DNA from 2 places in the Arthrobacter sedimenti genome. Region 2 is predicted to be linked to the other one. Evidence: riboswitches for the same ligand, from Rfam matches in the RefSeq annotation. Region 2 holds a riboswitch; the other holds the start of a gene.
What was found. A riboswitch is a leader RNA that binds a small molecule or an ion and turns the genes downstream of it on or off. The one in region 2 is predicted to bind cyclic di-AMP.
Positions count from the first base shown of each region.

Region 1: another riboswitch for cyclic di-AMP. It lies ahead of ACFO0G_RS13560 (glycoside hydrolase family 16 protein); the one in region 2 lies ahead of ACFO0G_RS18325 (aggregation-promoting factor C-terminal-like domain-containing protein).

Region 1 is NZ_JBHSDQ010000005.1:172,242-180,719, reverse strand. It holds gene ACFO0G_RS13570 (oligosaccharide flippase family protein) at 1-285, opposite strand, end outside; gene ACFO0G_RS13565 (glycosyltransferase) at 282-1,493, opposite strand; gene ACFO0G_RS13560 (glycoside hydrolase family 16 protein) at 1,627-2,742, opposite strand; cyclic di-AMP (ydaO/yuaA leader) riboswitch at 2,747-2,893, opposite strand; gene rpsF (30S ribosomal protein S6) at 3,272-3,577, shown strand; gene ACFO0G_RS13550 (single-stranded DNA-binding protein) at 3,648-4,223, shown strand; gene rpsR (30S ribosomal protein S18) at 4,350-4,589, shown strand; gene rplI (50S ribosomal protein L9) at 4,607-5,059, shown strand; gene ACFO0G_RS13535 (PhzF family phenazine biosynthesis protein) at 5,140-5,988, shown strand; gene ACFO0G_RS13530 (FMN reductase) at 6,127-6,753, shown strand; gene ACFO0G_RS13525 (hypothetical protein) at 6,766-7,332, opposite strand; gene dnaB (replicative DNA helicase) at 8,086-8,478, shown strand, end outside.
Region 2 is NZ_JBHSDQ010000010.1:89,755-98,232, reverse strand. It holds partial or broken gene ACFO0G_RS18365 (HNH endonuclease signature motif containing protein) at 1-179, shown strand, start outside; gene ACFO0G_RS18360 (zinc-dependent alcohol dehydrogenase) at 468-1,508, shown strand; gene ACFO0G_RS18355 (6-pyruvoyl trahydropterin synthase family protein) at 1,512-1,907, shown strand; gene ACFO0G_RS18350 (glycosyltransferase family 4 protein) at 1,910-2,992, shown strand; gene ACFO0G_RS18345 (nucleoside deaminase) at 2,999-3,505, opposite strand; gene ACFO0G_RS18340 (phosphatase PAP2 family protein) at 3,561-4,385, shown strand; gene upp (uracil phosphoribosyltransferase) at 4,398-5,033, shown strand; gene ACFO0G_RS18330 (glyoxalase superfamily protein) at 5,078-5,494, shown strand; gene ACFO0G_RS18325 (aggregation-promoting factor C-terminal-like domain-containing protein) at 5,678-6,424, opposite strand; cyclic di-AMP (ydaO/yuaA leader) riboswitch at 6,430-6,590, opposite strand; gene ACFO0G_RS18320 (ArnT family glycosyltransferase) at 6,761-8,478, opposite strand, start outside.

The sequences.
Region 1 (8,478 bases), on a different contig from region 2:
CAGGCCCACACCCAGGGCAACGGAAAGCAGCAGTGCGGAGCGCGCTATGACGGGCGTCCTGGGAAGATAGACCAGCGCCTGCCCCACGCCGGCGTCAGCTATGGTTTCCGCATATGCCATGAGCACCAGTGCCAGGGCAACGAGGCCATATTCCGCAGGCGACAGGAGCCGCGCCAGCACCACCGTGGTGACCAGCACGATCACCCTGCCGGAGGCAAAGGCCATGCCTTGCCACAGGGCGCCCCGGACGCCCTTGCGTTCCAATTCCCCCGGCGCGTACGTCACGGTTGCCTGTTCGGTTGGGAAAGTGCCCCGGCCGGGGAAGACGCAGCAACAGCCGCACGGACCTCCGCCAGGTATTCGCCGGCGACGGTTTCCCAGGTCCGGACTGCGGTTCCTCCGGTGGATCCGTCCTGCGGCGCCCCTTGCCCTGGTCCTTGCGGTGGTTCCTGGGCAGCCCGGGGGAGTCTGAGCTGCTCCACCACCCTGCGGACAAGGGCGTCCATACTGCCCTCAACGGCCAGCAGCGGATGCGCAGGCAGTTCCCTGGCGGCCACCGGCGTTGCCACCACGGGCAGCCCGGCTGCCAGGGCTTCCAGCACGGAGTTCCGGATACCCACGCCGTGTTCGTCCGGGAAGACCGCCACATCGGCCCCGTGGAATACGTCCAGGATGGAGGGCACGTTGGCCAGGACTTCCACCTGTGGGCCGGCCAGTGCCTGCACGGCCGGTGTGGGCCGGCGCCCCGCGATGACGAAGCGGGCGTCCGGCACCTCCCGCCACACCTGGGGCGCGATTCTTTCAACCAATACAGCGGCGCTGTCCACATTGGGGGCGTAGTTGAGGCTGCCCGCGAAACACACCACGGGTACATCCCGCCTCCTGCGGGGTCCTGTTGCCACTTCCGTTCCGTTGGGGATGCTCCTGACCGGCCTGCCCAGCTTGGCGGCCCACGCGGCAGCGTCCTGCGCCCCGACGGTCAGCAGCCGGGCTCTTGCCGGCAACTGCCGTTCAGCGCGTGCCGCCAACTCTTCACGCAGCCGGTAGGCGGGCCGGAACGTCCGCGCGATGGCGGTGTCCATGCCGGCCCGGATGGACCAGGGGTCCACCGTCTGCAGCACTAACGGCCCGGTGATGTGGTGGGACAGGAAGAGGGCGTGCGGTCCGTGGATCAGCGTGGCGTCCTGGCCGGCGGACAGGCGGGCGGCGGCAGCGCGGGCGGAGGGTGTGGCGCGCCGCTGTTTTCCCAGGCCGGTGAGGCCGCCCAGGGACCGCACGAAGGCCGATAGTTCTTCCCGCGGTGCCAGTTCGTACACCGTCTCACACCGGTTCCTGATGGCTGCCGGGACCGGAACGGGACCGGAGAAAGTCAGCAGCGTGACGGCAACATCGGCGGGAAGGTGCAGGATCACCTCGTACGGAATCATGGAGCTGCCATCCCCCAGTTCCGGATCCCGGTTGGGCACGCTTTCCGTCACGTACAGGAGCTTCATTGCAAGAGTGTAATGGATCACATCAAGGGGGGAAGGGTTGCTTTAGGCAACCTTGAGGGAAACCACAGGAAAAGCGAAAGGACGACGGCGGGAGGTCCCGCCGTCGTCCTTCATCACATGGGTGCGTGGCTGGCTACTGCCAGGCCCGCACGTAGTCCACCAGCATCTGGGACTGGGGGCCGTAGGCCGGGTTCGTTGACGAGGCGCCCACGTTCAGCACGATGTACTGCGGGGCGTTTCCGTCATTCGTGGGGTAGGACTTGACCTTGACGCCGTCGAAGTACACATCCGACGAGTTGGCCATCCGGTGCAGGCCAAAGGTGTGGTATTCATTGGCCCAGTTCCCGCCGACGCCGCCCTGGTTCTGCGAGCCGGAAGTGGAATGGTAATTAACGGTCATCTTCGCCTGGAGCACCTCGGCGATGTCGTTCTCGCCGGTGGCCGGCCAGGACTGCCCCGTGGTCCAGAATGCGGGCCAGTTGAAGAGGCCATTGGCGTTTCCGGGGAACTTGATGCGCGCCTCCACGTAGCCGGTGGTGAACTGGAAGCCCGTGCCTGCGCCGCCCTTCGGGTTGGTCGACACCAACGCGCCGGAAGTGGAGGATGCCAGGCCCAAGGCAAGGTTTCCGTTGGCCACCGAGACGTTGGCGGGACTGGTGGAGACCTTGTTCATGGTTCCGCAGCCGGGGGAGAACCAGCAGCCGGACCACTTGGCGGTGTCCAATCCGGCGCCGTTGAAGTCGTCGGCAAACGCCAGGGTCCAGTTCCCGGGCACCCCGGTGGGCATCGGCGCGCCGCTGCTGGCCAGCTGGGCCGCGGCCGGCGCCAGGGCGATAGGGGCCTCGGGGGCGGACGGGACGGCCGGTGCCGGCGGCTCTGCCGCGGCAGGAGCCTGGGGGAGGGACGGGCCCGGAGCAGGAGCGGCAGCCGGGGAAGGTGCCGGAGCGGGCGTGGCGGGGGCAGGGGCAACGGCCGGTTCCTTCGTGGGGACATCGCTTACCGGGACACCACTGCCGGTGTCGGAGGCGCTCGCCACCCGCGCCACATCTGTGGGGTTGGTGCTTTGGGCCAGGCCGAGGCCCAGGGAAGCCGCCCCGAGGAGTGCTGCGGCGAGACCGGCAGCGAGGGGCCAGGGCCGCCGCCCGGGGCCTGGTTTGGCCCCGGTGGAAGGATGAAGGGGGGCGTCGGCGGCGGTCTCTTTTTGATAACGGGGCGCTGGGTGGGCGCTGTTTTTGCGGTGTGCGGGCATGGGGAAGTTACCTCTCAACGCCTGCGGAGTTAGCTGTCGGGTTCGGATGAGGCATCCGGCCGCGTGTGCGGCTTCACCCCAGGGCAGGCGCAAGCCAGGCCCGTGACACTTGGGTCCCCCGCCTCTGCCTGGAACTTGGTGGATCACCGGAAGCGGCAGAGCTGGGCGTCATCCGGGATTGGGGCCGGCTGGGGGCGGCCCCCGCTCGACCGTACACGAATGCGGCCCTAAAATCACAATTAGGTAACGGGACTCACGTCGCGGTTCTGCGGGAAGTGCCCCGACTTGGTGGCATCCGGCCCCTTTTTCCGGTTTTCCACATAGCGTCACCGGGGATGCCTGCTCAGACCGTCACGCGGCTAGCCTCGAGTCAGGCGCAAATCGCCTATCGGGTCCAAATGCACTAAGATAGTGAAGTCTGTGCTGCGCCTGCCTCCGTTCGGGCGGCAAGGCATTGCACGGAATCGCAAATGAACCTCCTGTTACGGAAATGCCGTAACCGCTTAGCCCAAAGGAGGTGGGTTCACATATGCGTCCTTACGAATTGATGGTAATCATCGACCCCGAGGTCGAAGAGCGTACCGTTGAGCCGTCGCTTCAGAAGTTCCTGAACGTCATCACCAACGATGGTGGAACCATCGAAAAGGTTGACATCTGGGGCCGTCGCCGGCTGGCTTACGAGATCAAGAAGAAGTCCGAAGGTATCTACGCCGTGGTGAACTTCACCGCCAAGCCGGAGACCGCCAAGGAACTTGACCGCCAGCTGTCTCTTAACGAGACCATCATGCGCACCAAGATCACCCGCCCCGAAGAGCAGAAGGTTGTTGCTGAGTAATTCAGCCGTCTTCATTCTTTACCCCGCAGGAAACGCACTCTTCACCCAGGATCGAACAAGGAGGCAGTAGATGGCAGGCGAGACCACCATTACGGTCATCGGTAACCTCACCAATGACCCGGAATTGCGGTTCACACCGTCCGGTTCGGCAGTAGCGAACTTCACCATCGCTTCCACCCCCCGCACCTTTGATCGCCAGTCCAACGAGTGGAAGGACGGGGAGACCCTGTTCCTCCGCGCCGCTGTCTGGCGTGAAGCAGCCGAAAACGTTGCCGAGTCCCTGACAAAGGGTATGCGCGTCATCGTGACCGGCAGGCTGAAGAGCCGCTCCTACGAAACAAAAGAAGGCGAAAAGCGCACCGTCATCGAGCTTGAGGTCGACGAAATCGGCCCCAGCCTGCGCTACGCCAACGCCAAGGTCAACCGCACCCAGCGCTCCGGCGGACAGGGTGGCGGCGGCTTCGGCGGCGGCAACAGCGGCGGTGGCTTCGGAGGCGGCAACTCTGGTGGAAACCAGGGCGGCAACTCCGGCGGAGGCTGGGGCGGCGGCAGCCAGCAGGCTGCACAGGATGATCCCTGGGCCACACCCGGGGTGTCCAACGCAGGCGGCTGGGGCAACGGCCCCGATTCCGAACCTCCCTTCTAAAACCCAAACAACGGCCCGGCGCCGGGACTGCCAGGGTGCTCAAGGCACCCAAAGCAGCTGCCGCCGTCGGACCACCACCATCCCGTGGATCAATATCCACGGGCTCCCTAGAATAGGAGCTCCACGATGGCTAAGGCTGAACTCCGTAAGCCCAAACCAAAGTCCAACCCCTTGAAGGCCGCTGACATCACTGTCATCGACTACAAGGACGTAGCATTGCTGCGCAAGTTCATCTCCGACCGCGGCAAGATCCGCGCCCGTCGCGTCACTGGCGTTACGGTGCAGGAACAGCGCAAGATCGCCCAGGCAATCAAGAACGCCCGCGAAGTTGCTCTGCTGCCTTACTCCGGCGCTGGCCGCGGCTAAGGAAGGGATTAACTAACATGGCAAAGCTCATTCTGACCCACGAAGTTACCGGTCTCGGTGCTGCTGGCGATGTTGTCGAGGTCAAGGACGGTTACGCACGTAACTACCTGCTGCCCCGCAACTTCGCCCTGACCTGGTCCAAGGGTGGCGAGAAGCAGGTTGAGTCCATCAAGGCTGCCCGCGCTGCCCGCGAGCACGCTTCTCTGGAAGATGCTCAGAAGCAGGCCGCCGCACTGTCCGCCAAGCCGGTCAAGCTGGTCGTCAAGGCCGGCGAGTCCGGCCGCCTGTTCGGCACCGTCAAGCAGGGCGACGTCGCCGACGCTGTTGAGGCCGCTGGCCTTGGCAAGATCGACAAGCGCAAGGTTGAACTGCCGGCCCACATCAAGTCGGTTGGTTCCTACCAGGCCAACGTCCGCCTCCACGCTGACGTTGCTGCTGTGATCGAACTCGACGTGGTGGCAGGAAAGTAATTTCCCACTCCACGTCATGACCCCCGTTGCCGGATTCCGGCGGCGGGGGTCTTTCGTTTTGGCGGTGGTAGCCTGCTCCGGTGAACCCGACACCCCGCAGCCGTCCTTTCCACCAGGTGGATGTATTCGCCAGCCAGCCCTACCGCGGCAACCCGCTCGCCGTCGTCCTTGATGCCCAGGGCCTGGACACCGCGACCATGCAGCACTTCGCCAATTGGACCAACCTTTCGGAGACCACCTTCCTCCTGCCGCCTGAGGATCCCCGCGCTGATTACAGGGTCCGGATCTTCACCGGCTCGGAGGAGTTCCCGTTCGCGGGCCACCCCACGCTGGGCTCCGCCCATACCTGGCTGGAAGCCGGCGGAGTGCCAAAGGCGGACAGCTACGTGGTGCAGGAGTGCGCGGCCGGGCTGGTCAAGGTAAGGCGCGACGCCGGGAGGCTGGCTTTCGCCGCACCACCCCTGACCCGCTTCGGCCCCGTGGAAGCGCCGGTCCGCCGGCAGTTGGCGGCAGCGCTGCGATTGCCATTGGATGATGTCCTTGACGCCGCCTGGCTGGTGAACGGCCCTGAATGGATCGGGGTCCTCCTGGGGTCTGCTGAACGAGTGCTGGCCCTTGAGCCGGACCAGGCAGCCATGGGCAGCCTCAAGGTTGGCGTCATTGGGCCTCATGCACCGGGCGCCGGTACCGACTTTGAGGTCCGCACGTTCCTGCCGGGCGACGCCATGGTGGAGGACCCCGTCACGGGCAGTTTCAACGCCGGAGCCGCACAGTGGCTGATTGGAAGTGGACGTGCGCCGGAGCAGTACCTGGCCTCGCAGGGGACGGTCCTGGGCCGCGCGGGGCGCATCCATATCAGTGCCGCGGACGGGGAAATCTGGGTGGGCGGTGATTCCAGCACCTGCATCAACGGGAGCGTGCTGCTCTGAGCGGGGCCCGGTCCGGGTATGGCCGGCAGGAATCCACACCCCCGGAGCTGGCCGGGAATATCTCGAAGCTGCCCGCAGTTCATGGATATAAATGCATATGCATGTAGAATGAAACTGAACGAGCACCAGGAGAATGTCATGGAAACCCGCCGCATCACCGTCCTTTCCGCCGGGCTCGGCGTACCTTCATCCAGCCGGCTGCTGGCGGACCAGCTCGCGGCAGCCGCCGAGCGGCAGCTCAAGGCAGCCGGTTTCGTCGTGGCAGTGGATGTCGTCGAACTCCGTGACCTGGCCGTGGACATCGCCAACAACTTCGTGACCGGCTACGCCGCACCACGCTTGGCGGAAGTTATCGCCGGCGTTGAGGCATCGGACGGGGTCATCGCTGTGACGCCGGTGTTCAGCGCGTCCTACAGTGGTCTTTTCAAGTCCTTCATTGATGTCCTGGACCCGAAGTCGCTGGACGGCAAGGCGGTCCTGCTGGGCGCCACCGGCGGCACGGACCGGCACCAGATGGTCCTGGACTACGCACTCCGGCCGCTCTTCAGCTACCTCCGCACCCGCATGGCTGCAACCGGTGTCTTTGCAGGACCCCAGGATTGGGGCACTGCAGAAGAGGGCGGTGGGTCCCTGGCGGACCGCATCGAGCGGGCCGCCGGTGAGTTCACGCGGCTGCTCGAGGGGCCTCAGCCGGGTCGGAAACCCGCTCTGCTGGAGTCCCTGCCCTTCGAACAGCTGCTGGCGGGGATCGCAGGGCCCCGTTAGTCGGTCCACCCTCTAGTCATCCAGCAGCGCGATGAACTCCCGTGCCTGGGTGAGTGAGATGTCGGAGTGCCGGGTCAATGCATTGGCTGCCCCCTCCGTGTCGCCGCTCCGGGCCAGGGTGCGAATCCTGCCGTAGATCTCATCGTTGAGCATGTTGCTGCTCACCTCCCGCGTGACGTCGCCCTTGCTGGCGATGGCCCGGTAGCGGTACGGGAAACGCTGTGGCTCGTCGTCGTCCTCCTCGACGGCCGGAGCCGGCTCCTCGCGCCGGTAAGGCTGTGGGTGGGCGGCCAGGGCGCCCACGGCGTCCCGTGAGGCCCGCAGCCCCTCTCCGGTGATCTCGTAGTACAGCTTGATGGCGGCCATGGCCTGGCCCTGCGCAATCAACGCGTAGATCCGCCGGTGTTCGTCTTCCGACAACCGGTCCGCCGCGGTCCGGGCCAGCTTCAGTGATGACGCGGCGGGCTGGGCGGGGTCGGAGGGGTGTGCGGCCCTGCGCTTCCGGGTGGCGCGGTACGCCACCGTCACCCCCGCAACCACCGCGAGCAGGATAAGGACCGGGACCACAAGGGATTCCATTTTCACGAGCCGTTCTGTCTACTTCCTGGCCCTCGCCAGGTGCGATTGCTTTGCTGGCCATCCGCCCAGCCCTGTTCCTGCTGCTGATTGCACAACTGCATGTTCTGGCTACCAAGATCTTAATCCAGATCATGGTTATCCACAGCAATATTCATCGGTGGGCATACAGCCCCGGCTGCTGCCCGTCAAACTCCCACGGTGGAATATGAGCAGGGCCACGGCGTGGGCCTTCAAGCCGCGAAGGCGCACTTCCCCCCGCTTCCCGGCGCAAGGGCCCAATGGGGCCTGTGGATGAAATTCCATCAAAGAAATATTTACTCCACATGCCAAAGGGGACGTTTGCGCAGGTCAGACCGCTGTTGGAGGATAAAAAACTTTTGTATCCACAGGCTTCCCCACAGGCTGTGCACAAGCTATGCCCCGTACTGCACAGGTTATCCACAACTGTTCCTGCATGCTGGCTTTGCCGCTGGCAGCCCGGCGGTTAGCGTAGCGGGGTACCTGTTCTCCGCGGCCGAAACAGGGCCTGCCCTGCTTCGATTCGGACCCCACTCTGCCGCTTTCACGCGCACCTGTGGAAAAGCTGTGGATACTGGGGATAACTCCAGGCGGGGGTATATGTGAACCCCTGCGGCACTCGATTGTCAGAGCCAGTGGGTAGAACTGGACAAGTAGCGGGAGCCGGATTTTCCGGAGGCCGCGAGCAGGATGGATCACCGGACGCACGCCCGGTACAAATGGAGGACGGCAGCTTTGTCAATCGCGCATCTGGACCCTGTCGAGGCAACCCGTGGATCGTACGCCAGCAGGAAGCCCCCGCAGGACATCGCTGCCGAACAGTCCGTACTGGGCGGCATGATGCTCTCCAAGGACGCCATCGCCGATGTTGTGGAAATCCTTCGCGGCCAGGACTTCTACCGGCCCGCCCACGAGACCATCTACGAAGCAATCATCGACCTGTACGGCCGGGGCGAACCTGCGGACGCGGTCACTGTTTCCGATGAGCTGACCAAGCGGGCTGAAATCAACAGGATCGGCGGCCCCGCCTACCTGCACGAACTGATCCAGACCGTCCCCACTGCGGCCAATGCCGGCTACTACGCCGAAATCGTGGCCGAGCGGGCAGTGCTTCGCCGGCTGGTGAAC
Region 2 (8,478 bases):
CCGGCCGGCAGTACCCAAGCGAACACCAGGACTGGGAACCACCGAAGTGGCCCAGGCAGCTGGTGCCGCAACTGAAGCCGTTGAAAAGGGCAATCGCAGGCTGCGCGGACTTGGTGGGCGTTGGCTTCTCCTTGGGTGAGGCATGCCTTGACGGCATCCTCCACCCGCCCTCTGCCTAGCAGCTTGCTTTGTGCAGGGGAACCTTGCCACCCGGATCGCATTCCAAACGGTCGCCTTGCGATGGAACTGCGTCGCTAGGCCGCGCGACGGACCCCATGCCTTTTCCACCGAGCGCGTTCCACCGACCGCGATGTTTGTCCGGACTGTCCCAAGACCGGGGCCACGAAACCGTGCCTTTCGTCTAAACGCGATGCTGTCCGCAGTGTTCCAGGAGGCCGCAATGAAAACCCGACACCCGCCGTCGGACTTTCCCCCTCGCCGTGCGTCCGGATAGATTCGTCAGCAAGATGACGAATTCAGAAACCCCCATCCACGCAACCGCATACTGGACCACTGCTAAGGAGCACGGCGAGCTCAGGGCGGAAGAAATGGCCGCCCCCGGACCAGGTGAAGCGCTGGTCCGTGCCCTGTATTCGGGCATCAGCAAGGGCACGGAAATGGTGGTCCACGCCGGGGCCGTTCCGCCGCGGGTGGCAGAGGAAATGCGCGCCCCGCACCAGGAAGGCGAGTTCCCTGCGCCAGTGAAATTCGGCTACCTGTCCGTCGGAGTAGTGGAGGAGGGGCCCGAAGGGTGGAAGGGCCAGCGCGTTTTCTGCCTGAACCCGCACCAGGACCGCTACGTGCTTCCCGTGGAATCCCTGACCAGGATCCCTGACGAGGTCCCCTCACGTAGGGCGGTCCTTACCGGCACAGTCGAAACGGCCGTAAATGCCCTGTGGGAAGCCGGGCCGCGGCTGGGCGACCGGGTCGCGGTGGTTGGCGCCGGCCTGGTGGGCGGCATGGTGGCCACGCTACTGCGCACCTTCCCGCTGCAGCGCCTGCAGCTAGTGGACCTTGACCCGGGCCGGAAGCAGTTGGCGGACTCACTGGGCGTCGAGTTCGCGCAGCCGGATGACGCCCTGGCCGACTGTGACATCGTGTTCCACTGCTCGGCGTCCCAGGAAGGCCTGGAACGCAGCTTGCAGCTTGTCGGCGATGAAGGCGACGTCATCGAGATGTCCTGGTACGCCAACCGGGAGGTCACCGTACCCCTGGGTGAGGACTTCCATGCGAGGCGCCTGTCCATCCGGGCCAGCCAGGTGGGCATGGTGGCGCGCGCCCGCCGCCACCGCCGCACCAACGCGGACCGCCTGGACCTTGCCGTATCGCTGCTCAGGGACCCCATTTTCGACGCGTTCCTGACCGGATCATCCCGCTTCGAGGACCTGCCGGACGTGGTTCAGAACCTGGCCGACGGCAGCCTGCAGGCCCTGTGCCACGTGGTCGAATACCCCGGCAGCAGTCCCGCACCCAGTCCAGCCACAGACAACAACGAAAACTTGAGGTAACCCATGTTCAGCCTGACCGTCCGCCGCCACTTCATGATCGCCCACAGCCTTCCCCGTGAGGCGTTCGGGCCTGCCCAGGGCCTGCATGGGGCCACCTTCGTCGCGGAGGTGACCTTCCGCCGTCGTGCGCTCAACGCCGACGCGATCGTCCTGGACATCGGTGCCGCCGGGACCATCATCGAGGAAGTGCTGGCGGGGCTGAACTACCAGAACCTGGACGAGCACCCCGACTTCGAAGGCAAGCTCACCACCACGGAAGCACTCGCCGAATACATCACTCAGCAGGTCGCCGCCAGGATCAAAGACAGCAACGACGGCCGCGAACTGGCGGGCGTCGACGTCACGCTGCGCGAGAATCCGGACGCCTGGGCCACCTATTCCCTGGACCTCACCGCCTAACCGTGCGCCCCATCCGGCTGCTGGTCCCCGGCAACATCCGCCACAGCTCAGGTGGAAACGTCTACAACGCACGCCTGGTTGCTGGACTGGAAGAGCTGGGTGCCGAAGTGGATGTCATCAGCGTCGATGGCAGCTGGCCGGATGCCAGTGCCGACGAACGACGCCGTCTGGGCATCTTCCTCGGGACACGGGAACCTGACGAGGGTCCCGGGCAGGCCGTACTCATCGTGGATGGGCTGGTAGCGGTAGGGGCCCCGGACGAACTGGAGTACGCCGCAAAGGCGGGGCGGCAAATATGGGTCCTGGTGCATATGCCTGTGCTGGAAAGTTCCGGGCCTGCAGCCCTGGAAGACGAAGCCAACGCCTTGCGTGCAGCAACCGGGGTCATCTGCACCAGCACTTCTGCGGCGTCAGTACTGACAAAGCGGGGACTTCCTCAGGCCCAAGTGGTCCTGCCCGGAGTCGACCCCGCGCCCCGCGCCGCCGGTTCCGCCCCTCCCCACCTGGCGGTCGTCGCCGCCCTGCTGCCCAACAAGGACCAGGTGCTGACCGTCGAAGCGCTGGCCCGGATCCAGGACCTTGAGTGGACTGCGTCGTTCGTGGGGTCGGACCAGGCGGACCCGGGCTACGCGCGGGAGGTTCGGGCTGCCATCGCTGCCAATGGGCTGCAGGAGCGGGTGCGGCTTGAGGGCGAACTGACGGGGGAAGCGCTCGAAGTCGAATGGGCCCGCACCAACCTGACCTTGCTGGTTTCCCGGACCGAAGCGTTCGGAATGGCAGTCACCGAGTCCCTGGCCCACGGGATCCCGGTACTTGTTCGCGAGGGGACGGGGGCAGTGGAAGCGCTTGGCACGGCCGGGCAGGCAGCGGACGACGGCGGCCCCCGCCTTCCGGGGGCAACGCTGCCACTTCCAGCAGGGGGAAATGAGAGTCCCGATCGTCTGGCAGGCTCCCTGCGCCAATGGCTGACGGACCAACAAGTCCGGGAAAGCTGGCGGAAAACAGCGCTGGACGCGAGGAGCAGGCTGCCGGACTGGAGCATCACCGCCCGAAAGATGCTGGGCATCATGGCGGGGACTGAATAAAACGGGTTAGAGGCTGCTCCGGTGCCCTGCGAAAAACTCTCGCAGCAACTGTGCGCACTCTTCCTCGCGGACCCCGGGGTAGACCTCAACCCAGTGGTTGAGCCGGCGTTCGCGGAGGATGTCGAACACCGATCCCGCGGCCCCGGCCTTCTCGTCCCACGCCCCGAACACCACCCTGGGGATCCGGGCCAGCACGATGGCGCCAGCACACATGGCGCAGGGCTCCAGCGTGACCACCAGCGTGCAGTCGGACAACCGCCAGCCGTGGTCGCTGCCGCCGTCGAGCCGGGCCCGTTCCTGCAATCGTCCGGCCGCCTCCCTGATCGCCACCACCTCGGCGTGGGCCGTGGGGTCGCCCAATGCCTCCCGTTGGTTCCGGCCGCTACCCAGCACCTCGCCGTCGGGCCCTATCACCACGGCCCCGATCGGCACGTCCTCCGTTGCGAGGGCCCGCCGGGCCTCAGCCAGGGCAAGGCCCATCCAGGCGTTGTGTTTCTTTTCCGGCAACAGCATGGCTCAATGATAGTTTCGAGAGATACTAAGCTTGCGTACTTTCCAGGGAGGCATGATGAGCAGAGTCCACGAGCGCATGGACAGATGGTTCAAGCCTTATGCCGCCCTCTGGCTGACCCTGATCATCGGCGGAACGGTGGTTGTCATCATGGCGCTCGCGGGCGCCGAGGTCTATGACGACGTGGTGGGCAAGGACGGGCTCGCGAACCTCGATGTCCCGGCCCTCCACTACGCGGAGTCGCTGCGAAACCCGGGCCTCGATGCCTTTGTCACCGGGTTCACCAACATCGGCGGTGGCGTCGGCATGCCCATCCTCGCCAGCATCCTTACCGCGTGGCTGACGTTCGTAACCCGGACCTGGCGGCCGCTCCTCCTGGTGGGCGGCGCGGCAACCGTCTCCATCCTGGCCACTACGTTCGGCAAGAAGCTCGTGGGCAGGACCCGCCCCGACCACGCCGATGCGGTGCCGCCTTACGAGGATTCGCCGTCGTTCCCCAGCGGCCATACCCTCAACACCACGGTGGTCATCAGTGTCCTCCTGTATGTCCTGTGCCTGCAGTTCCACCAGCTCTGGGTGAGGGTCACGGCCATCACGGCCGGCGTGATCTTCATCATCGCCATGGGGCTGAGCAGGGTTTTCCTGGGCCACCACTGGCTGACCGACGTCATGGCCGGCTGGACGCTGGGGCTGGCCTGGGTGGCCGTCGTGATCCTGGCGCATCGGTTGTTCCACCTGTTGAGGCGCAAGCAGCATGCGGGCCCGGCGCCCACGTTCGACCGTCCCGTGGTGCGCGATGTCGTCCTGGAATCCGTGCACGACGGCGGCGACGCCGGCAAGGAGGGCGCGTCCGGAAGCCGAGGCAAGGACACCGCCGGGTGATAGTTTTGGGGGATGCGCACTCTCGTTGTTGACCACCCCCTGGTCGCCCACAAGCTCACCGTCCTGCGGGACAAGAACACGCCGTCGCCGGTTTTCCGCCAGCTGACGGAAGAGCTGGTGACTTTGCTGGCGTATGAAGCCACGCGGGAGGTCCGCACCGAGCCCGTGACCATCGAGACTCCCGTCAGCACCACTATTGGCACCGCATTCACCAAGCCCACGCCGCTGGTGGTTCCCATCCTGCGTGCCGGCCTGGGAATGCTGGAGGGCATGACCAAGCTGGTGCCCACCGCCGAGGTGGGCTTCCTGGGCATGGCCCGGGACGAGGAAACGCTGGACATCATCACCTACGCCGAGCGCCTCCCGGAGGACCTGACAGGCCGCCAGGTCTTCGTGCTGGACCCCATGCTCGCCACCGGCGGCACGCTGCGCGAGGCCATCAAGTTCCTGTTCAAGCGGGGCGCGTCGGACGTCACCTGCATCTGCCTGCTGGCGGCCCCGGAGGGCCTTGCCAAGCTGGAGGAGGAACTGGGCGACGCAAACGTGCACATCGTCCTGGCCTCCATCGACGAGAAGCTCAACGAGAAGTCCTACATCGTTCCCGGCCTGGGCGACGCCGGCGACCGGCTCTACGGCATCGCAGGGTAGTTTTCACCCTTTCTGGATGCTGGTCCCGCCGCTAGCCTGTGCGGATGGACTGGAAACTGGAACTTGTCTTTGTCCCTGTATCCGACGTTGACCGCGCCAAGGACTTCTACGTCAACAAGGTGGGCTTCAACGCGGACTACGACGAGCGGCCGTCGGACGACATCCGTTTTGTACAGCTGACCCCGCCCGGCTCTGCCTGCTCCATCTGCATGGGCGAGGGGCTTTTGGACGCCCCTCCCGGCACGGGGACCACTCTCCAAATGGTGGTCGACGATATCCAAAAAGCGCACGACCAGCTGAAGAACAACGGTGTGGACGTCAGTGATGTCGAGGTGCTCCCATGGGGCCACTTCGTCTACTTTGCGGATCCGGACGGCAACAAGTGGGCCGTCCAGTACATACCGTGGCGGAACGCTGGGCAGGACAGCAGCGCGCAGGACGCTGGGCAAGGCAACAGTTAAAAGCAAACCGCGGGCCGCATCGTGATGATGCGGCCCGCGGTTTGTGCTGGAATTTCGCAGCTTTGCCCCGTCGCCAAGGCGTACGACGGCGGATGGCCGGCGACACGCCGTCGAACGCCCCCAAAGGTGGGGAGATTCAGCGGAAGAGTTCCCTTTGAGCCCCCGGCGCCAGGGGAGTGGTGCCTAGTACCAGTTGTGGGCGAGGTGGAAGTTCAGTGCGCCGCAGGGGGACTGGTAGCTCTTCTTGATGTAATCGAGGCCCCAGTTGATCTGGGTGCGGTAGTTGGTCAGGTAATCCGCGCCGGAGCTGGCCATCTTCTCCGCGGGCAGGGACTGGACGATGCCGTATGCCCCGCTGCTGGGATTGGTGGCCGTGGTGGTCCAGTCCGACTCCTTGGTCCACAGTGTCTGCAGGCACTGCATCTGGTCAGGTCCCCAGCCAAAGGTTGCCAACTGGCCGGCGGCGTAGGCCTGGGCGCCGGCGGGATCATTAACCGCGACGGCGGGTGCCGGCTCAGGTGCAGGAGCAGGCTCGGGTGCCGGAGCCGGTGCAGGGGCTGGTGCAGGAGCCGGGGCTTCTGCTGCGGGGGCTGCCGGTGCCGGCGCGGGGGCTGGTTCCGCTGCCTGCGGCGCAACGCTTATTGCCGCCGGAACGGACGCTGCCGGGTTGGAACGGATTTCGCTCTTCTCGATGCTCATTTGGGCGTCGGCCGCTGCCGTGGAAGAGTTTGAATCGGTGGATGACACCGGAGTCATGTTGCTGGTCGCCTGACCTGCCGCGCCTACCCCCACCAGCACCGCGCAGGATGCTGCGAGGATCCCGGCTCGCGTACCGAAGCTGGTCTTCTTTGCGGGCTTTGTAGCTGCTTGCTGCTCTGCCCGGTGTTTAGCCTTGGCATGCAGGCATGGTTCTGCCGTGTTTTTGGACATGATTGATCGCCTCTCACACCTGCGGAGTTAGCTGTCGGGTTCGGATGAGGGCATCCGGCCGCACGGAAAAATCACGTACTGGCTTAACCCCAAGGGCGTACATTGCCCGGGACGGTGGGTCCCCCGCCTCTGCCGTTGCTCAATCGGGATCCGGGGAAGCGGCAGAGCTTGGCGTCAACCCGGGATATGCGGCCCGAACGGGAGCCGCACCCAATCGACGGTACAGGAAAAGCATTCCAATGTCACATTTGGGTAACGGATGTCACGATCTTTGGCGCGCCGCTTTGCGGTCTGCGTCCGGTTGAGTCGTTACTTTCGGTACACCATGCCGTGTTGTTACCTTGCCAAGATGTAGAGGGTAGTGCCGCCGATGCTTTGCGGAGTGAAGTTTTCCGAAACCCACTGCGCGATCCGGGCCGAGGCATCCGAACCGGAGGCGGATCGCATGGTTCCGCCGCTGATGAAGTAGTGGATCCTTCCCTGCCTCACGAGGTCCTGGAATTGGGCCAGGGTGGGGGAGGGGTCGGTGCCGTTGAAGCCGCCCACCGCCATCACGGGCAGTTCCGTTGCCAATTGGTACCCGGCGGCATTGTTGGAGCCCACCACCGCTGCTGCCCAGGTGTAACCGGATGCGCCGTCTTTGAGCGCGGCCACGAGATCCGCTGATGGGGTGGGTGCGCCGAGGAGCCCGCCCATGCCGCCCGCAAATCCAGCACCGCCTTGGGTTGTCCCGCCGGTCCCGCCGCGGTTGGCCTGCTGCTGGAAGCCTTGTCCCGTGGAGTTCTGCCCGGCGAAGCCTTGTCCTGTAACTCGGCCGGAGTTGTTCCGGCCGGCCGCACTGAAGCCTCCCGGCCCGCGTCCGCCGGCGCCAAAGCCGGAGGCTGGCCCTGCACTCACGATTGCCCCGCTGTGTGCCGTCGCCGCGGTGGTGATGGAGTAGGCCAGCGGCCCGGCGAGCGACGCGGCAATGGCGAGGGCCGCCGTCGTCCGCTGCATGGAACGCAGGCGCAGGAACCTGTTGAGCCCGAGTCCTGCCGCGGCGGCCACACCTCCGGCGAGCACCAGCCAGCGCAGCCATGGGCCGTAAGCGGACGTGGTTCCCAGCAGATGGAAGGCCATAAGAGCTGCCGTGGCCACCGCTGCGGCCAGGAAGATGCCGGCAGCGGCCTGCCGGCGGTGCTGCCACAGCAGAACGGAGCCCAAGCCGGCCAGCGCGGCGATACCCGGCGCCAGTGCAACCGCGTAGTACGGGTGGATGATGCCGGCCATGAAGCTGAAGACGAGGCCCGTCACCAGGACCCACGAGCCCCAGACGATGACGGAAGCGCGGACGGCATCGGTGCGTGGCGCCCGTCGCCCAACCCACACCAGTCCCACCGCAAGGATGAGGGCGGACGGCAGCAGCCATGCAATTTGGCCGCCAAACTCGCTGTTGAACATCCTGAGTAGGCCGGGAACACCCCAGCCGTTGCCGCCGCCCACGCTGCCCGTTTCGTCGCCCGTCAACCGGCCCAACCCGTTGTAACCCAGGGTCAGCTCCAGGATGGAGTTGTTTTGCGACCCGCCAATGTAAGGCCGCATGTCCGCCGGAGTCAGCCCCACGGCCAGCAGCCACCATCCGGCGGAAATTACCATCGCTGCCGCTGCCGCTGCCAGCCGGAGCAGCCGCCGCCGCATCCTGCCCGGCCCCGCAACCATGTAGGCCAGGGCGAACCCGGGAAGCACCAGCAGGACCTGCAGTTGCTTGGCCAGGAACCCGAAGCCCAGGAACGCCCCGGCCAGCAGGAGCCAGCGCAGCCGGTCCTCCTGGACTGCACGCAGGACCGCGTATCCGGCGGCCGTCATGAGCAGCACCAGCAGGGCGTCCGGGTTGTTGAACCGGAACATCAGTGTGGCCACCGGGGTGAGGGCCAGGACTGCCGCCGCCAGCAGGCCTGCGCGGTGCGCGAGCCGGACGTCACCGGTGGCCGGTGCTGCGGCCCGCCGCACTGCCACGTAGAGCAGCCAGGCAGCGCCAACCCCCATCAGCGCCTGGGGAACCAGGATGCTCCAGG